4 regions of the Pseudomonas sp. 05N431 genome follow, and region 1 is predicted to be linked to each of the others. Evidence: predicted binding sites of a transcription regulator. Region 1 holds the regulator's gene; each other region holds the start of a gene.

The links. The regulator sigma-54, encoded in region 1, starts transcription at its own class of promoters, with help from an activator protein. The targets are predictions, from matches to a motif close to ANTGGCATNNANNTTGCTNT.
Region 2: glnK (P-II family nitrogen regulator) is a predicted target of sigma-54. The motif match lies at 2,074-2,093, and genes of this name have one in related genera.
Region 3: AC1DIG_RS27790 (flagellar basal body rod protein FlgF) is a predicted target of sigma-54. The motif match lies at 2,552-2,571, and genes of this name have one in related genera.
Region 4: flgB (flagellar basal body rod protein FlgB) is a predicted target of sigma-54. The motif match lies at 2,004-2,023, and genes of this name have one in related genera.

Annotation. Positions count from the first base shown of each region.
Region 1 is NZ_JBFTMN010000006.1:127,934-132,379, reverse strand. It holds gene rapZ (RNase adapter RapZ) at 1-645, opposite strand, end outside; gene ptsN (PTS IIA-like nitrogen regulatory protein PtsN) at 648-1,112, opposite strand; gene hpf (ribosome hibernation-promoting factor, HPF/YfiA family) at 1,125-1,433, opposite strand; gene AC1DIG_RS13235 (RNA polymerase factor sigma-54) at 1,543-3,036, opposite strand; gene lptB (LPS export ABC transporter ATP-binding protein) at 3,218-3,943, opposite strand; gene lptA (lipopolysaccharide transport periplasmic protein LptA) at 3,943-4,446, opposite strand, start outside.
Region 2 is NZ_JBFTMN010000016.1:6,620-11,065, reverse strand. It holds gene AC1DIG_RS23045 (EamA family transporter) at 1-324, shown strand, start outside; gene AC1DIG_RS23040 (LysR family transcriptional regulator) at 614-1,522, shown strand; gene AC1DIG_RS23035 (accessory factor UbiK family protein) at 1,621-1,881, opposite strand; gene glnK (P-II family nitrogen regulator) at 2,296-2,634, shown strand; gene AC1DIG_RS23025 (ammonium transporter) at 2,668-4,005, shown strand; gene AC1DIG_RS23020 (secondary thiamine-phosphate synthase enzyme YjbQ) at 4,219-4,446, shown strand, end outside.
Region 3 is NZ_JBFTMN010000027.1:40,093-44,538, reverse strand. It holds gene AC1DIG_RS27805 (flagellar basal body P-ring protein FlgI) at 1-178, opposite strand, end outside; gene flgH (flagellar basal body L-ring protein FlgH) at 194-874, opposite strand; gene flgG (flagellar basal-body rod protein FlgG) at 926-1,711, opposite strand; gene AC1DIG_RS27790 (flagellar basal body rod protein FlgF) at 1,757-2,497, opposite strand; gene AC1DIG_RS27785 (sigma-54-dependent transcriptional regulator) at 2,836-4,395, opposite strand.
Region 4 is NZ_JBFTMN010000003.1:372,601-377,046, reverse strand. It holds gene flgE (flagellar hook protein FlgE) at 1-332, opposite strand, end outside; gene flgD (flagellar hook assembly protein FlgD) at 364-1,092, opposite strand; gene flgC (flagellar basal body rod protein FlgC) at 1,108-1,551, opposite strand; gene flgB (flagellar basal body rod protein FlgB) at 1,555-1,962, opposite strand; gene cheR (protein-glutamate O-methyltransferase CheR) at 2,344-3,171, opposite strand; gene AC1DIG_RS07185 (chemotaxis protein CheV) at 3,217-4,149, opposite strand; gene flgA (flagellar basal body P-ring formation chaperone FlgA) at 4,231-4,446, shown strand, end outside.

The sequences.
Region 1 (4,446 bases):
CGCCAGATACTCGGCAACCGGCTGGTCCAGCCCGGACTGAGCGCGCAGTTCCGGCTTCCAGTACGGGTTCGGCAAGCAACGTACGTCGAACACCAGATCGGCATCCACCGGCATGCCCCGCTTGAAACCGAAGGATTCCACCAGAAACGCAGTGCCCGGCTCTGGCTGGTTCAAGAGGCGCAACTTGATGGTATCGCGCAGCTGATACAGGTTCAGATTGGTGGTATTGACCTTGAGGTCTGCCAGGTCGGCAATCGGCCCCAGCAGATTGGTCTCGTCTTCGATGGCTTCGGCCAGCGAGCGGTTGGCGTTGCTCAGCGGGTGACGGCGACGGGTTTCCGAGAAACGCTTGAGCAAGGTTTCTTCGTCGGCGTCCAGGTACAGCACATCGCATTGAATGTGCCGGCTGCGCACTTCTTCCAGGAGTTCCGGGAAACGTGACAGGTGGCTCGGCAGGTTGCGCGCATCGATGGAAACCGCAACCAGCGGTTGCGCCAGTTCGGTGTGAATCAGTGCACGCTCGGCCAGTTCCGGTAACAGGCCGGCCGGGAGGTTGTCGATGCAGTAGTAGCCGTTGTCCTCCAGTACATCGAGGGCAGTGCTTTTACCTGAGCCAGAGCGGCCGCTGACGATGATCAAGCGCATGATTAGTGACCGTTCTGCTCGTCGAGGACAACCTGATACAAGGCTTCATTACTTTTTGCGCTGCGCAGGCGATCGCGGACTTCTTTACGATCGAGCATGCTGGCGATCTGGCGGAGCAGTTCCAGGTGCGCATCGGTAGCGGCTTGCGGGACCAGCAAAACGAACAGCAGGTCGACCGGAGCACCGTCGATGGCGTCGAAATCTATTGGGGCGTCCAGGTGCATCAAGGCACTGATGGGCGACTCGCAACCTTTGAGGCGGCAGTGGGGGATGGCGATGCCGTTGCCAAAACCGGTGGAACCGAGTTTTTCACGGGCGACCAGACTCTCGAAGACATCCTGCATGGCCAGACCCGGCACTTCTCGGGCGATCAGGTTGGCAATTTGTTCGAGGGCTTTCTTCTTACTGCCGCCCGGCACGTTCACCAAAGAACGGCCGGGGGTCAGGATGTTTTCAAGTCGGATCATGGGTTGGGAGTGTTAACGACCGGTCGCGCCCTGGAGGAGGCTCTGGGTCTTTTCCTTATGCTTTTTGAGTTGTTTATCCAGCTTGTCGGTCAGGGCGTCGATCGCGGCATACATGTCGTTATGCTCAGCGTTGGCGACCACTTCTCCACCGGGGATATGCAGCGTGGCTTCGATTTTCTGCAGCAGCTTCTCGACGGTCAACGTGACCTGCACATTGGTGATCTTGTCGAAATGCCTTTCTAATCGGTCGAGCTTTTCGCCGATGTAGATGCGCAGGGGTTCGGTCACTTCCAGTTGGTGTCCACTGATGTTGACTTGCATACAGCTTCTCCTTCGTTGCCAGTGCATAAGGCGGCAGGCTGGCTTGCCTGCCACTAGAGCGTGTCCGAAAAGCTTTCGAACACACCCTGGAACGCTATGGCGTAGCCCGTCACATCAACCGCTTGCGTTCGCTCGAAGGCGCGATCCCCAGGGACTCGCGGTACTTGGCGACGGTGCGGCGGGCCACCTGAATGCCTTGTGCCTCCAGTAAACCAGCGATCTTGCTGTCACTCAACGGCTTTTTCTGATTTTCCGCAGCAACCAGTTTTTTGATGATTGCGCGAATCGCTGTGGATGAGCATTCACCGCCTTCGGAGGTGCTGACATGGCTGGAGAAAAAATATTTCAGTTCATAAATACCGCGTGGGGTATGCATGAATTTTTGCGTGGTCACCCGTGAAATCGTCGACTCGTGCATGCCGACCGCTTCGGCGATGTCATGCAGGACCAACGGCTTCATGGCCTCATCGCCGTACTCAAGGAAGCCGCGCTGGTGCTCGACGATCTGGGTGGCGACTTTCATCAGGGTTTCGTTACGGCTTTGCAGGCTCTTGATGAACCAGCGCGCTTCCTGCAACTGATTGCGCATGAAGGTGTTGTCGGCGCTGGTGTCGGCGCGACGGACGAAGCCGGCGTACTGCGGGTTGACGCGCAGACGCGGAACCGACTCCTGGTTCAGCTCTACCAGCCAGCGCTCGTTGTCTTTGCGCACGATGACGTCAGGTACCACGTATTCGGCTTCGCTGGACTCGATCTGCGAGCCCGGACGCGGGTTGAGGCTCTGCACCAGTTCGATGACCTGGCGCAGCTCATCTTCCTTGAGCTTCATGCGGCGCATCAGCTGGCTGTAGTCGCGGCTGCCCAGCAGGTCGATGAAATCGATGACGAGGCGCTTGGCCTCGGCCAGCCAAGGGGTCTTGGCGGACAATTGCCGCAATTGCAGCAACAGGCATTCGCTAAGGTTGCGTGCGCCGATACCGGCCGGCTCGAATTGCTGGATGCGATGCAGGACGGCTTCGATTTCGTCGAGCTCGATGTCCAGTTCCGGATCGAAGGCTTCGAGGATTTCCTCGAGGGTTTCGTCCAGATAGCCCTGATTGTTGATGCAGTCGATCAGGGTCACCGCGATCAGCCGATCGGTGTCGGACATCGGCGCCAGGTTCAATTGCCAGAGCAGATGGCTCTGCAGGCTTTCGCCGGCGGACGTGCGAGTGGTGAAATCCCATTCGTCGTCATCGTTGCTCGGCAGGCTGCTGGCGCTGGTCTGGTAAACGTCTTCCCAGGCGGTGTCGACCGGCAGTTCGTTAGGGATGCGCTCGTTCCAGTCGCCTTCCTCGAGGTTATCGACCGTCGGCGCGGTTTCCTGGTAGGAGGGTTCCTGGATGTCGGTGTTGGGTTTCTGCTCGATGTTGTCCGCCATCGGATCGGCGTTATCGAAGTCGTCGCCTTCTTCCTGGCGTTCGAGCATTGGATTGGACTCCAGTGCCTCCTGGATTTCCTGTTGCAGGTCCAGGGTCGACAATTGGAGCAGGCGGATGGCCTGTTGCAGCTGCGGTGTCATCGTCAGCTGCTGGCCCATTCTCAAGACTAGCGATGGTTTCATGGCAGGGGCTTAACACCTTATTCGCCGGCGCACATGCGCCATCCACTACAGGGCGCCGGAGCGCCAAACATAAGCAAATTATATGCCTGAAACTGAAGTGTTTGCCTAGAGCGCTGTAACAATAAATACGTATAGTTTTATTGGGGCAAGCGCTCCGGCGACTGACCAGACACCTCAGTGCTTACAGGCGGAACTCATGGCCCAGATACACTTCCTTGACCAGGTCGTTGGCCAGGATGGTTTCGGCGTCGCCTTCGGCGATCAGTTGCCCGTCGTTGACGATGTAGGCGGTTTCGCAGATGTCCAGAGTTTCACGAACGTTGTGGTCCGTGATCAGCACGCCGATACCCTTGGCCTTGAGGTGATGAATGATCTGCTTGATGTCACCCACCGAAATCGGGTCCACGCCGGCGAAAGGTTCGTCGAGCAGGATGAATTTCGGTGCCGTGGCCAGGGCGCGAGCGATTTCCACACGGCGACGTTCGCCACCGGAAAGGCTCATGCCGAGGTTGTCGCGGATGTGGTTGATGTGGAATTCCTGCAGCAGGCTTTCCAGCTCTTTGCGACGACCGGCCTTGTCGAGTTCCTTGCGGGTCTCGAGGATGGCCATGATGTTGTCGGCAACCGAGAGTTTGCGGAAGATCGACGCTTCTTGTGGCAGATAGCCGATCCCTGCCCGTGCACGACCATGCATTGGCTGGTGGCTGACGTCGAGGTCGTCGATCAGTACGCGACCCTGATCGGCCTGGACCAGGCCCACGATCATGTAGAAGCAGGTCGTTTTGCCGGCACCGTTCGGGCCTAGCAGGCCGACGATCTGGCCGCTGTCGATCGACAGGCTGACGTCACGCACGACCTGGCGGCTCTTGTAGCTCTTGGCCAGATGCTGGGCTTTCAGAGTTGCCATTACTGGGCCTTCTGCTCGTCGGTTTTCTTTTTCGGCTGGATAACCATATCGACCCGTGGGCGTGGAGCGGTCACCGATGAACCGGTAGCGCGGCCTGCGTTAGCAACCTGCTTGACGGTGTCGTAGACGATTTTCTCGCCTTCGGTAGTGTTGCCTTCGTTGATCACCTTGGCGCGGTCAATCAGTACGATGCGGTTTTGCGCAGCATGGTACTGGATAGTCACCCCATAGCCCTGGACGGGTTTCGTGTCGGTCGGCTTTTGCAGCTGCTCGAAATACGCCAGGTTGCCCACCGAGGTCACGACATCGATGTCGCCGGCCTTGGTGCGGGTGATGGTCACGGTGTTGCCTTTGATGATCATCGAGCCCTGGGTAATGATCACGTCACCTTTGTAGGTGGCCACGCCATTCTTGTCGTCCAGCTGAGCATCGTCAGCCTGAATGCGAATGGGTTGCTGGCTATCGTTCGGCAGAGCCCAGGCGCTCACGCTTCCCAGTGCTGC
Region 2 (4,446 bases), on a different contig from region 1:
ACTATGTTGTGGCTGGGTTACGCGGTAGGTCTATCCATCTTGTTTCTCTTGGTGTTAAAGGTAGAGTCCGGTCTGAAATTGCCCTCTGTAAAAAGTTTTGGCACGCTGACAAGTGCCAGCTTATTGAACCTTGGCGGTTTTTCGGCTTTTTCGTTTGGGGTTGTCAACGGCTCGGTATCGGTGGTTACTGTCATCAGTACTTTGTCAGGCGGAATCGCAGCAGTGTTGGGTTATCTCTTTTTTAAAGAGAGGCTTGGCATAATTCAGGTAGCGGGTATTGTACTGGTCTTGGTAGGAGCGATAATTCTTCATCTGTTTCATTGAGATTTTTAGGGAGATAGACAAGCGTTTGTGGGCGTTGATGGATAAAAAGTAAGCCCTAGGGCTTTGTCGGTAGAGAAATTTGTTTCCCCTTGTAAATAGCCTGCGAGGAGGAGCAAAGTTTCAATATAATGAAATGGCACCGGCTTATGTAGTCGTGCGTGCCAGGCACGCTATGTCTTAATGGTGTGTCATCCACTGTTTATAGTTATGGCTGATCATGAGTGCTTTATTCACGAGTTTTCAGTCCGCGGATAATAAAACATCTTCCCAAAGGATTGAGGATAACTATATGCATAAGGGTCATATTGAAATGCTCCCCTGTATGGCTGCATTTGCAGTCGTCGTAGAAACCGGTAGTTTTATTGATGCCTCTATGAAGCTGGGAGTCTCGGCTTCAGCCGTGAGCCGGCAAATTTCCAAGTTGGAGCGAGCGCTGTCACTGCGATTATTGGAGCGTAGTACTCGGCGGCTAAAAGTCAATGAGGATGGTGCGAAAATTTACTCTCATTGCAAGGCGTTATTGCATTCTTCGTCCAAAGTGTTTGAGTTGAAAGAAGAGTTGGTGCGTCCGCAAGGGTTGATAAGAATATCGGCCCCCAAAATGATGAATAATATACTCAGCCAATTAATGCCTGAGTTTTTGCGAAAATACCCAGATATTAATGTCCAGTTCATATTTGATAATGCGGAGCTCAACCTGATTTCTAATGAGATTGATCTCAGTGTCAGAATCACCGACAAACCACCACTGGGATTGATAGGGAGAAAGTTGTTCAAGGTTGGCTATATGCTTTGTGCTTCCCCAGAATATATTGCCGAGTATGGTATTCCGTTGCACCCTGCGGACTTGGCTGATCACAGTTGTATCGTCATGGCTGAAAACTCTGACGGAGAAAAATGGGATTTTATAAACGACGCAGAAAAATTTCAGATCAGCGTAAAGGGACGTTACTGCTCAAATGACAGCGAAGCTGTTCTTGAGGCAACCCTAAGTAATCTTGGCGTTGCCTGTTTGCCTTTTGCTCTGGCCGACCAGGCTATCAAGGAAAAGCGCTTATATGCCGTGTTGCCAGGCTGGGACTATGTGGGGGCTTCACAGGGCATGGCATGGTTGCTGTATCAGCCGAATAGACACGGGTCTCAAAAGCTGAAAGTCATGGTCGACTATTTACTCTCTAAACTGTATTGCGTCAGCTAGTCCTGCCGCTTTCCAACTTGCATTCGTCCGGGATTTCATTTCGCTCTCGGTAGTGCAAGCCCCCCGCGTCCACGCCAGGAGCGGGGTGGGTGGTCACGTTATTCAGCCGCTGGATTCAGCTTCGCTTCCAGCTCCGCGACTTTTGCCTCAAGGCTCTCCAGGCGTGCCCGAGTGCGTGCCAGGACGACCATCTGGCTGTCGAATTCTTCCCGGCTCACCAGGTCAAGTTTGCTGAAACCGCTTTGCAGCAGGGCTTTGAACTGGCTTTCGATTTCGCTTTTTGGCAGCGGGGTTTCGCCGCTGAACAGGCGGGAGGCGGTGCCGCTCAGGGCATCAAGGAAGTCTTTGGGTGCGAGCATGAGAAATGTCCTGGAAACAATGGCCGGCAGTGTATCACGCAGTGTCTATAGTCATTGGCGCGGGCACGAATGCACGCTTTTCGCGCATGTTGCCGGGCGTTCGCGCACTGTTGTTGTGCGTATCGCTGGCAGTGATGGGGCATCAGCGCCTGCGGCAGCGGCCAAGGGATTGAAATCAGTGGTTTTTCACGAGATGGCAAGCTTTCTGCTTAGTCCCTTGTGACCCATGCACTGATGCAGTCGCTGTGACGAATGCAGTGCGGCAGACGGAGCGGGGAGTTTCGTCAGGAACGGTTAACTGGCGTCAGTCGGGCGAGTAGGGCCGACGATGCGTTACAAAGCCAGGCACTGCGCTTAGACTTGAGTCGGGTTTGTTTTCCTGGGGCAAGTCCACCAATTCGGGAGAGAGTTTTCATGAAGCTAGTCACTGCCATCATCAAGCCGTTCAAACTGGACGACGTACGCGAGTCGTTGTCCGAGATCGGCGTGCAGGGCATTACCGTCACTGAGGTCAAAGGCTTCGGTCGGCAGAAGGGTCACACCGAGCTGTATCGCGGCGCGGAATACGTGGTCGATTTCCTGCCCAAGGTGAAGATCGATGTCGCCATTGACGACAAGGATCTGGACCGGGTTATCGAGGCGATAACCAAGGCGGCCAACACCGGCAAGATCGGTGACGGCAAGATCTTCGTGGTCAATCTGGAACAGGCTATTCGCATCCGTACCGGCGAAACCGATACCGACGCAATCTAAGCCGCCAAACCCAACGCCCCAGGAGAAAACAAAATGACTCTGCGTAAATTCGCAGGGCTAGGAGCCCTGTTGTCCATCGTAATGCCCGGCCTGGCCATGGCGGCAGATCCGGTGGCTCCTCCAGTCCTCAATTCCGGCGATACCGCCTGGATGTTGACCTCTACTGCCCTCGTGCTGTTCATGACCATTCCAGGCCTCGCGCTGTTCTACGGTGGCATGGTTCGTTCCAAAAACGTTCTTTCTTTGATGATGCAGTGCTTCGCCATTACCGGCCTGGTCACCATCCTGTGGTTCCTTTATGGCTACAGCATGGCGTTTGACACAACGGGTATGGAAGCCAACGTCGTCAACTTCAATTCCTTTGTCGGCAGCTTCGCCAAGGCGTTCCTTGCCGGCATTACGCCTGCCAGTATTACCGGCCCTACGGCGCTGTTCCCCGAGGCGGTGTTTGTCACCTATCAGATGACCTTCGCCATCATCACCCCGGCGCTGATCGTCGGTGCCTTCGCCGAGCGGATGAAGTTCTCCGCGATGCTGGTGTTCATGGGCATCTGGTTCACCGTGGTTTACGCGCCGATCGCACACATGGTCTGGAGCGGTCCGGGTTCGCTGTTGGGTGACTGGGGCGTGCTCGACTTCGCGGGCGGCACCGTGGTCCACATCAACGCCGGTGTCGCAGGTCTGGTGGCGTGCCTGGTACTGGGCAAGCGCAAAGGCTTCCCGACCACTCCGATGGCTCCGCACAACCTCGGTTACACCCTGATGGGCGCCGCGATGTTGTGGGTTGGCTGGTTCGGTTTCAACGCAGGTTCTGCCGCAGCCGCCAACGGAACTGCCGGTATGGCCATGCTGGTAACTCAGATCGCTACGGCCGCAGCGGCGTTGGGCTGGATGTTCGCCGAGTGGCTGACCCACGGCAAACCTAGCGCACTGGGTATCGCTTCGGGCGTGGTTGCCGGTCTGGTTGCGATCACTCCGGCTGCGGGTACTGTTGGCCCGATGGGCTCGATGATCATCGGTCTGGCAGCGGGCGTGGTGTGCTTCTTTTGCGCCACGACCTTGAAACGCAAACTGGGTTACGACGATTCCCTCGACGCCTTCGGCGTGCACGGCATTGGCGGTATCCTCGGCGCGATCCTCACGGGTGTATTCGCGGCTCCGTCTCTGGGTGGCTTCGGCACCGTGACCGACATCGCGGCACAAGTCTGGATTCAGTGCAAAGGCGTGGGTTTCACGGTGATCTACACCGCGATCGCCACGTTCATCATCCTCAAGGTGCTCGACGCTGTCATGGGGCTGCGCATTACCGAGGAAGAAGAATCGGTGGGTATCGATCTGGCACTTCACAACGAGCGCGGCTACAACATGTAAGCAAGCGCATAAAAATTTGCCCGGCTTGCCGGGCATTTTTTTGTCTGGATTTTGTCTCTGAAAGTACGGCTGAAAGGTTTTTTCGTACACGTTTAGGGGTGTTTGTGGCGGGCGTTTTTCTGCGGCCAATGGCTTACATGATTGAAGGAATATTAGGGCCTTTGTTTTTTCCCAGAGCGCGCTAGAATGCGCCCCGAACGTGCGGAGAACTGTATGTGGCAACAGACTCTGATTACCCTGCGGGCACGGCCCCGGGGCTTTCATCTGGTAACGGACGAGTTACTCGCCGGCCTGCCTGAACTCCAGGCATGTCGGGTCGGTCTGTTGCATTTGTGGCTGCAGCACACCTCGGCGTCGTTGACCATCAACGAGAACGCCGATCCGGCGGTACGTCGCGACTTCGAACGGTTTTTCAATCGGCTGATCCCACAAGGAACAGCT
Region 3 (4,446 bases), on a different contig from region 1:
ACGGGGTTTGCGTGGTCTGGTCACCCGTGCCGTTAAGCCCGACGACCAGGCCGTAGCCGATCAATTGGTTGGAACGCACGCCCGAAATACTGGCGATGTCCTTCAGCCGCTCGGCCTGAACGCCGAGGGAAGTGGACAGCAACAACATGGCCGCCATCAGGTGCTTGAAATTAAACATGAGTCGTTTCATCACCTAAAAAGGGAACAACGGGCTTAAGAAGAAACGGTCGAACCAGCCTGGCTGACTCGCATCGGCAAACGAACCGGTGCCCGAATAGGTGATCCGTGCATCAGCGATACGCGTCGACGGCACCGTGTTATCGGTAGCGATATCGTCTGCCCGGACCAGACCGGCAATGCGCACCAGCTCATCACCGGTATTGAGGGTCATCCACTTCTCGCCACGCACGGCAATGATGCCGTTGGGCAGCACGTCGGCAACGGTGACGGTGATCGAACCGACCAGGCTGTTGCCCTGCCCTGCCTTGCTGTCGCCCTTGGTGGCGCGGTCACCGTTGTAATTGGCACCCAGACTCAGAGGACTGTTGGTGGCCGGGGTGCCACCGAACAGCGAGGTCAGACCGATTCCGGCCTTGCTGGTTTTGTCCACCTGGGAGTTGGCGTTTTTACTGGCCTGGGTCTTCTCGTTCAGGGTGATGGTGATGATGTCACCGACCCGGAACGCCTTGCGGTCGCTGTACAGGTTCTGCTCGAAACCGGCCTGATAGATCGAGCCGTTGTTTGCCGCTGCCGGCAGCGGTGTACGAGGCAACACGGGCGCGTAGTACGGGTCATTGGGCTTCGGCGTCGGACCGACGCAGCCCGCGAGCACGGCGATCCCACTCAATGCGAGAACAGATACAAAGCGATTCATGACCCTACCTCACGGTGTTGCAGGCGGCTTCATGCCGCCTCATAGACTTGATTACAGATTCTGCGTTACGAACGAGAGCATCTGGTCGGCGGTAGAAATCACCTTGGAGTTCATCTCGTAAGCGCGTTGAGTGGTGATCATGTTGACCATCTCTTCAACGGTGCTGACGTTGGAGGTTTCCAAGGTGTTCTGCAGCGTGGTACCAAAACCGTTCAGGCCCGGCGTACCGATTTGCGGCGCACCACTGGCGGCGGTTTCCTGGAACAGGTTGTTACCCATGGCCTGCAAACCGGCCGGGTTGATGAAGTCGGCGGTTTGCAGGTTGCCGATCACTTGCGCGGCAGCAGCACCTGGAACAGTGATCGACACGGTGCCGTCACGACCAACCGTAAAGGTCTGTGCGTTGTTCGGAATGACGATGGCCGGTTCCAGGGCAAAGCCGCTGGCGTTGACGATCTGGCCATTGGAGTCCAGGTGGAACGTACCGTCACGGGTGTAGGCGGTCGTGCCGTCCGGCTGCAGGATCTGGAAGAAACCGCGACCGTCGACCGCCATGTCCAGCGGCTGGTCGGTGGTTTGCAGGCTACCGGCGGTGAAGTTTTTCTGAGTGCCGACAATGCGCACACCGGTACCCAATTGCAGACCCGACGGCAGTGCGCTGTCTTGGGTCGACTGGGCGCCTGGCTGACGCTTGATCTGGTACAACAAGTCCTGGAACTCGGCACGGTCACGCTTGAAACCCGTGGTCGATACGTTTGCCAGGTTGTTGGAAATAGTCGTCAGGTTGGTGTCCTGGGCGGACAGACCTGTTTTGGCAACCCATAGAGCCGGAAGCATTCAATTCTCCTCGTGCGCCTGTTTTACGGCGCGACGTTCTGATAATTAGCTGATCTGCAAGACCCGAGCCATGGCCTGGTCGTCGTCTTTGGCGGTGTTCATCATCTTGATGTGCAGCTCGAATTGCTTGGACAAAGCCAGCACCGAGGTCATCTCTTCAACGGCGTTGACGTTGCTCGACTCAAGGAAGCCCGACACCAGCTGCACGTTGGCATCGACCGGTGCCGGCTTGCCGTCTGCGGTGTTGATCGAACCGTCCAGCCCCTTGGTCATGTTCTTGATGTCCGGGTTGACCAGCTTGATGCGGTCGATTTCTGCAATGACGCGCGGGCCTTCGCCCATTGACCGAATGCTGATGGTGCCGTCCTGGCCGACTTCGATTTTTTGCTCGGGTGGCACGGCAATCGGACCACCGTTGCCCATGACCGGCATGCCGTTGCCGGCGCGCAGCACGCCCAGGGCGTCGACATTCAGGCTGCCGGTGCGCACATAGCTTTCACCGCCATTCGGATTCTGTACGGCAATCCAGCCATTACCCTGGACCGCCACATCGAGATCGCGACCGGTTTCAATCATCGCGCCAGGCGAGAAGTCGGTGGCCGGACGTTCGGACAGGGCAAACGCTCGCGCCGGAAAGCTGTCGCCAAACACCGGCATCGACCGCGCCTGCTCCAGGTCTTTCTGAAAACCGTTGGTGGAGATGTTCGCCAGGTTGTTGGCATGAGCCTTTTGCGCCAGTGCGTTCTGGCTGGCGCCGGTCATTGCCACATAAAGGTACTTGTCCACAGTCTTTCCTCTGCATGTCGGACGTTTGCCGCCCACCGCTGTACTGCTGAGCCTCAAGCAATTTGCAGACCAACTTCCACGCAGAGGTTCAAAGCCCTCTAAACAAAGGACTTGAGAGGAATTGGAGGGGAATGAGCGATTGTGTCAAAGACGAAAAACCGGCGCGGTTATGCCGTTTGGCGGCAACCTTTGATGTTGGGCAGCAGCCACTACCGCCATCGCGAGCAAGCTCGCTCCCACAGGGTTATGGAGTGCTCACAAATTATGTGGCCGCCGAAGACCCAATGTGGGAGCGAGCTTGCTCGCGATGATGCCAGCACTAATAAAGTAGGTACCCGCTATGACTCGGTCTTGCCGACTTCATATTCACGCAGCTTGTTGGCAATGGTGGTGTGGGACACGCCAAGGCGCTTACCCAGCAGGCGACTGCTCGGGTACTCGGAATACAGCCGCTCCAGCACCGCCTTCTCGAAACGCCCGACAATCTCGTCCAGCCCGCCTTCCAGCGAGAAATCCCCCAGAGGCTGGCGCACGCCGTAGTCCGGCAGGCGAATATGCTCTGCCTTGACCGTGCCACCGTCACACAACGAAACCGCCTGAAACAACACATTCTCCAACTGCCGGACGTTGCCCGGCCAGTGGTAATGGCTGAGCCGCTCCATCGCCGCCGGTGCCAGCTTCGGTAGCGGACAACCGATCTGCCGACTGGCCTGATCGAGGAAGTGCTCGACCAGCGGCGTCAGACCGTCGAGGCATTCACGCAGTGGCGGGATGTGCAGTGAAAGCACATTCAAGCGATGGTAAAGATCCTGACGGAATTCACCGCTGGCACACAGTTCAGACAAATCGACCTGCGTTGCGCAGATCACCCGCACATCCAGGTAAACCTCTTCATCACTGCCCACCCTGCGGAAGCAACCGTCCTGCAAAAACCGCAGCAACTTCACCTGCAAGCGCGGGCTCATTTCCCCGACGCCATCAAGAAACAGCGTGCCGCCCGCCGTCAGCTCCAGCAGCCCGAGCTTGCCTTCGGCCCGCGCCCCTTCGAACGCACCCGGGCCATAACCGAACAGCTCGGTCTCGGCCATCGACTCCGGCAGCCCGGCGCAATTGAGCGCCATCAATGGCGACTGCCCGCGCGGGCTGGCCAGGTGGCAGGCGCGCGCCAACAGTTCTTTACCGGTGCCGGTCTCGCCCTCGATCAGCAGCGGCGCATCCAGTGGCGCCATGCGCCGCGCTTCACGCACCACCGCGGCCATGACTTTGGAGCTCTGGAAGATGCTGTCGAAACCGCGCAACTCCTGCTTGCGCACGTTATAGATGCGCTCGCCGACCCGGTCCGCCCGGTGCAGCGTCAGCACCGCACCGGCCATGGCCTCGCTGTCGTCATGCTCCGATTGCAACGGCGCGATATCGGCCAGGAACACGTCGCCCTTGACCTTGACCCGCAAGCCGTTGATCCGCGATTTGTTGGCGCGTACCAGCTCCGGCAAATCGAAGTCCTCGGCATACCGCGACAAGGGAATGCCCGGCACCTCGTCCACCCGCACACCAAGCAATTGCGCGGCGGCGCGGTTGGCCGCAACGATCGAGCCGCCCATGTCGATCGACAACACCGGAAACTCCAGCGCGCCGAGCAAGGCATTCAGCTCCATGTGCCGACGCTCGCTGGGCATCAGCCCTACACGCTTGACGCCAAACACACCGGTGATGGCCTCGAACTTCGGACGCAGTGCCTGGAATTGAAGGTTGATCAGGTTCGGGCAATGCAGATAGATCGCGTTGCCATGCTCGCCGCCGACCTCACCCCGGGCGACGTTGATCCCGTACTCCACCAGCAGGTTGAGAATGTCGCGCAGGATACCGATGCGGTTCTGGCAGTGGACTTTGATACGCATATAAAGGCCTGAACGATGGTAAATGAGGCGCATGGCGAGGACTTTTCTGCC
Region 4 (4,446 bases), on a different contig from region 1:
TCCTTGTCGACCTTGAACGTACCGGCACGAGTGTAGGACGTCGAGCCGTTGTTGCTCAGGGTAAAGAAGCCAGAGCCGTTGATGGCCATGTCCAGCACGTTACCGGTGTTGCTGATATCACCCTGGGTAAACTGCTGGGAAACGTTGGCCAGGCGCACGCCGCTGCCAACGACTTTACTGCCGTTACCCAGCTTGGTCGCCGAGTAGACATCCGAGAATTCTGCACGGGAGGACTTGAAACCGGAGGTCGCAACGTTGGCGATGTTGTTACCGGTCACGTCCAGTTGTTTGTTGGCTGCATAGAGACCGCTAAGGCCGATATTGAAAGACATATTCCACTCCTTTATGCCGCGTTAGCCGGCTCTATATACCAATGGTTTGAACTTTGGACAGGGCGATAGGGCCCAGACCTGCAAGATTGAGCATCAGCTCGCCGCCGGTTTGACTCAGGGTCACGCTGTTGACCGTTGCTGGCAGGTAGGTCGCCAGATCGGTCGCCGTGCCGTTGACCGGAGCATTGGCCTTGAAGGTGTAGGTGCCCGTCGGAACCAAGGCGCCGCTACTGTCCTTGCCGTCCCAACTGAAGCTGGCGCTGCCCGCAGGCTGGGTGCCCAGGTTCAGTGTTCTTACGACATTTCCGCTTGAGTCGCTAATCTTCACCGTACCGTCGGAGATCGACGAAGTCAGGTTTACCGTACCGGTCAGCCCCTTGCTCGGGTCACTGATCTGAGCGGTGCTGGTTTGTGCAATGACCGAACGGCCCACCAGAGAAGAAGCCTGCAAGGCCTGGGAAGAGCTGAAATTACTGGCGAGAGAACTTACAGTCGTATTGAGGGAAGTGATCCCTTCAAGACTGCTGAACTGCGCCAGTTGAGCCACGAATGCGCTGTTGTCCTGCGGCGAAAGCGGGTTCTGGTTCTTTAGCTGGGTCACCAGCAATTGCATGAACGCATCCTTGCCCAGCGCCTTGCCGCCGGTCGCGCTACTGGTTGCTGCGGAAAGGCCATTCGCGGCCGTACCGCTGGTCTTGACCGAGGAGTTCGCCAGCAGGTCGGTCATGCTCAGGCCGCCGGTGGAATCGGTAACGCTCATAAAAATCGCCCCTTATCACTGACCGAGGGTCAGGACCTTCTGCATCATGGTTTTGGCGGTGTTCATCATTTCCGCGTTGGTCTGGAACGAACGACTGGCGGAAATCATGTCGGCCATTTCCTCCACCACGTTGACGTTGGGGTAATACACGTAACCCTTGGCGTCAGCCGCCGGATGGTTCGGCTCGTAGCGTGCTTCGAGGTTGCTTTGATCTTCGACTACGCCGAGTACCTGTACGCCCTGCCCTGCGGCATCCTGATTCTGGAATAGCGAATCGCTGCCACCGGACTGACCGCCCTGGAACATGGTGGCAAACACCGGGTGACGGGCACGGTAGGTCTGATCGATGCTCGAAGAGACCGTCTCGGCGTTGGCGATGTTACTGGCGACGGTGTTCAAGCGAGTGGTTTGAGCACTCATGCCGCTACCGGCAATGTTGAAAACACTGGACAGAGACATGAATTACTCCCCGCGCAGGGCTGATACCAGCCCTTTGAATTTGCTGTTGAGCAGCGTGAAGCTGGCCTGGAAGTTGACTGCGTTTTCCGCGTAGTTCGACTGTTCCAGTTGGGCGTCCACGGTGTTTTGGTCAATCGACGGTTGCATCGGCGTGCGATACAGCAACGACTCCTCACCACTGCTCATACCCTGGGCTTCGATATGACGGCTGTTGGTCATGTTCAAAGCAAAGGTGCCGTTCTTGTTCTTGTCGCTCTGGGCGGCCAGCACCGACGAGAAGTCCAGATCCCGAGCCTTGTAGTTCGGGGTATCGGCGTTGGCAATGTTGTTGGCCAGCACTTCGGCACGCTGAGCGCGGAAGCCCAGGGCTTGTTCGTGGATACCGAGCGCTTTATCGAAGCTGATGCTCATGTCGGAAACCTTTGGGTGACCTGATTTTTCGTAACAGGGGTATAGCAAGCCCCGTGCCAGCTTCTAAAACCCCGTAAACCGGGGCTTTGCGGGCGACGGCAAAGCGGCAATGCCAGAAAAGCGGCAACGGATTTCCGTCGCCTGCCGCTTTTCTGCCGCTTCCCACGACCTGAAAGAACAACGAAAGAACAACACTGCCCCCTGTGGGAGCGAGCTTGCTCGCGATGGCGTCGTGTCAGTCGACATCAATGCACCTGCCACACCGCTATCGCGAGCAAGCTCGCTCCCACAGGGGGGGCGGGTGCCGGGGAATTTGGCGGGCAAAAAAAAACGGGAGCCCCTGAGGACTCCCGTTTTCATGCAGTACCGACTACCGCCCAATCACTTGGCCTGGTAGATGATCCCCGGGCTGCACTGAACCATCTGATAGTGATCCGGCAAACCGTTCAACGCTTCGGAAGCCCCCAGGAACAGATAACCACCCGGCTTCAGCGTGCTGTGAATCCGCAGCAGGATGTCTTTCTTCACTTCGGCAGAGAAGTAGATCAACACGTTGCGGCAGAACACGATATCGAACTTGCCGAGACTGGCGTAACTGTCCAGCAGGTTGAACGAGCGGAACTCCACCCGACTCTTGATCGGTGCCTTGACTGCCCAGCGCCCCGGCCCTTTCGGGTCGAAGTAACGTTGCAGACGCTCCGGCGAAAGACCGCGACCGATCGCCAGGCTGTCGTACTCGCCGGTCTTGCAGTTGGTCAGCATGGTCCCGGACAGGTCGGTGGCAACGATCTGCACCCCCATCTTCAACTGCCCCATATTGACCCGCTCGAACTCGTCGATCGACATCGACAGCGAATACGGTTCCTGCCCGGACGAGCACGCCGCCGACCAGATCCGCAGGCGCTGCCCGGGACTGGCCTTGATGGACTCAGGCAGCACTTTGTTCTTCAAGACTTCAAACGGATAGGTGTCACGAAACCAGAGGGTTTCGTTCGTCGTCATCGCGTCCACCACCATCTCGCGCAAACCACTGCGCGGTTGGGTCTGCATCCGCTGCACCAACTCACCCAAGGACTTGATGCCTTGCTGTTCCATCAGTTTGTTGAGACGGCTCGACACCAGATACTGCTTGTTCTCACCGAGCAAAATGCCACAGGCTTTCTCCAGGAAGACCCGGAACTGTTCGAAATCCAAATTACCCGTAGACAATGATGCCGCCTCTTAAATCGTGTTGAACGCCAGGAGCGAAGGCCACTAGCTGTTGTCTGCTGCTTTGATCCGGTCGACTACCCGGGATGCCAGGTCATCAGGACGGAATTTGGCAAGGAAGTCATCGGCACCGACTTTCTTCACCATCGCCTGATTGAATACACCTGACAACGAAGTATGCAGGATGATATGGAGCTTTTGCATGCGAGGGTCACTACGGATCTCGCTCGTAAGGGTGTAGCCATCCATTTCGGGCATTTCGATGTCGGAAATCATCATCAGAAACTCTTCTTCCGGCTTCTTGCCCTCATCGACCAGTTTGCGCAGGTAATCCAGCGCTTGCCGGCCGTCGTTCAACGAAACGACTTCAACCCCCACCGTCTGCAGGCAACGCGTGATCTGCTTGCGCGCCACCGACGAGTCATCGACCGTGAGCACTCGCAAAGAGATTGCCTTGTGTTGGGTATCGGCATCGATCACGCCAACCGAAATCGCATCCGACGTCGGCGCAACTTCCGCCAGGACCTTTTCCACGTCGATGATTTCGACTAACTGATTGTCGACGCGAGTCACAGCGGTCAGGTAATGATCGCGACCCGTGCCCTTGGGCGGCGGATGGATTTCTTCCCAGTTCATGTTGACGATCCGCTCGACCGATCTCACCAAAAAACCCTGAGTCTTGGTGTTGTACTCCGTGATGATCACGAAGGGATTGCTTTGATCCTGCAACCCGCCTGAGCCGGTCGCCATTGCCAGATCCAGAATCGGAATGGTTGCCCCCCGAATATTCGCCACACCGCACACGACGGGACTGGACTTGGGCATCAGGGTCAGTTTGGGGCATTGCAGCACCTCCCGAACCTTGAACACGTTGATCCCGTAAAGCTGCTGGCCGTCGAGACGGAACAACAACAGCTCCAGGCGATTCTGCCCTACCAGTTGCGTGCGCTGGTTAACCGAATCCATTACACCAGCCATGCCCAGACTCCTACACCAACGCTAAGTGTGTTGCGACGCACATTCATCACTAAACGGCACGGCGCTTGCTTTTTAACTGCCATGAACACAAAAACGACATTTTCCCGACGCCTGACAGCAATGTGCCGCAAATTCCTCGGCGCCCTGTCAGCCGTATGCCTGTTGAACGTTGGCAGCCCTGCCTTTGCTGACCCGGTTACCTTGCCTGATCTACTTATCGGCGTCACTCAGGGCTTTCTTGAATTCACCGTAGAAGACTATCTGGCCACCAGTCAAACCGCAGGGCGCTACGAAATC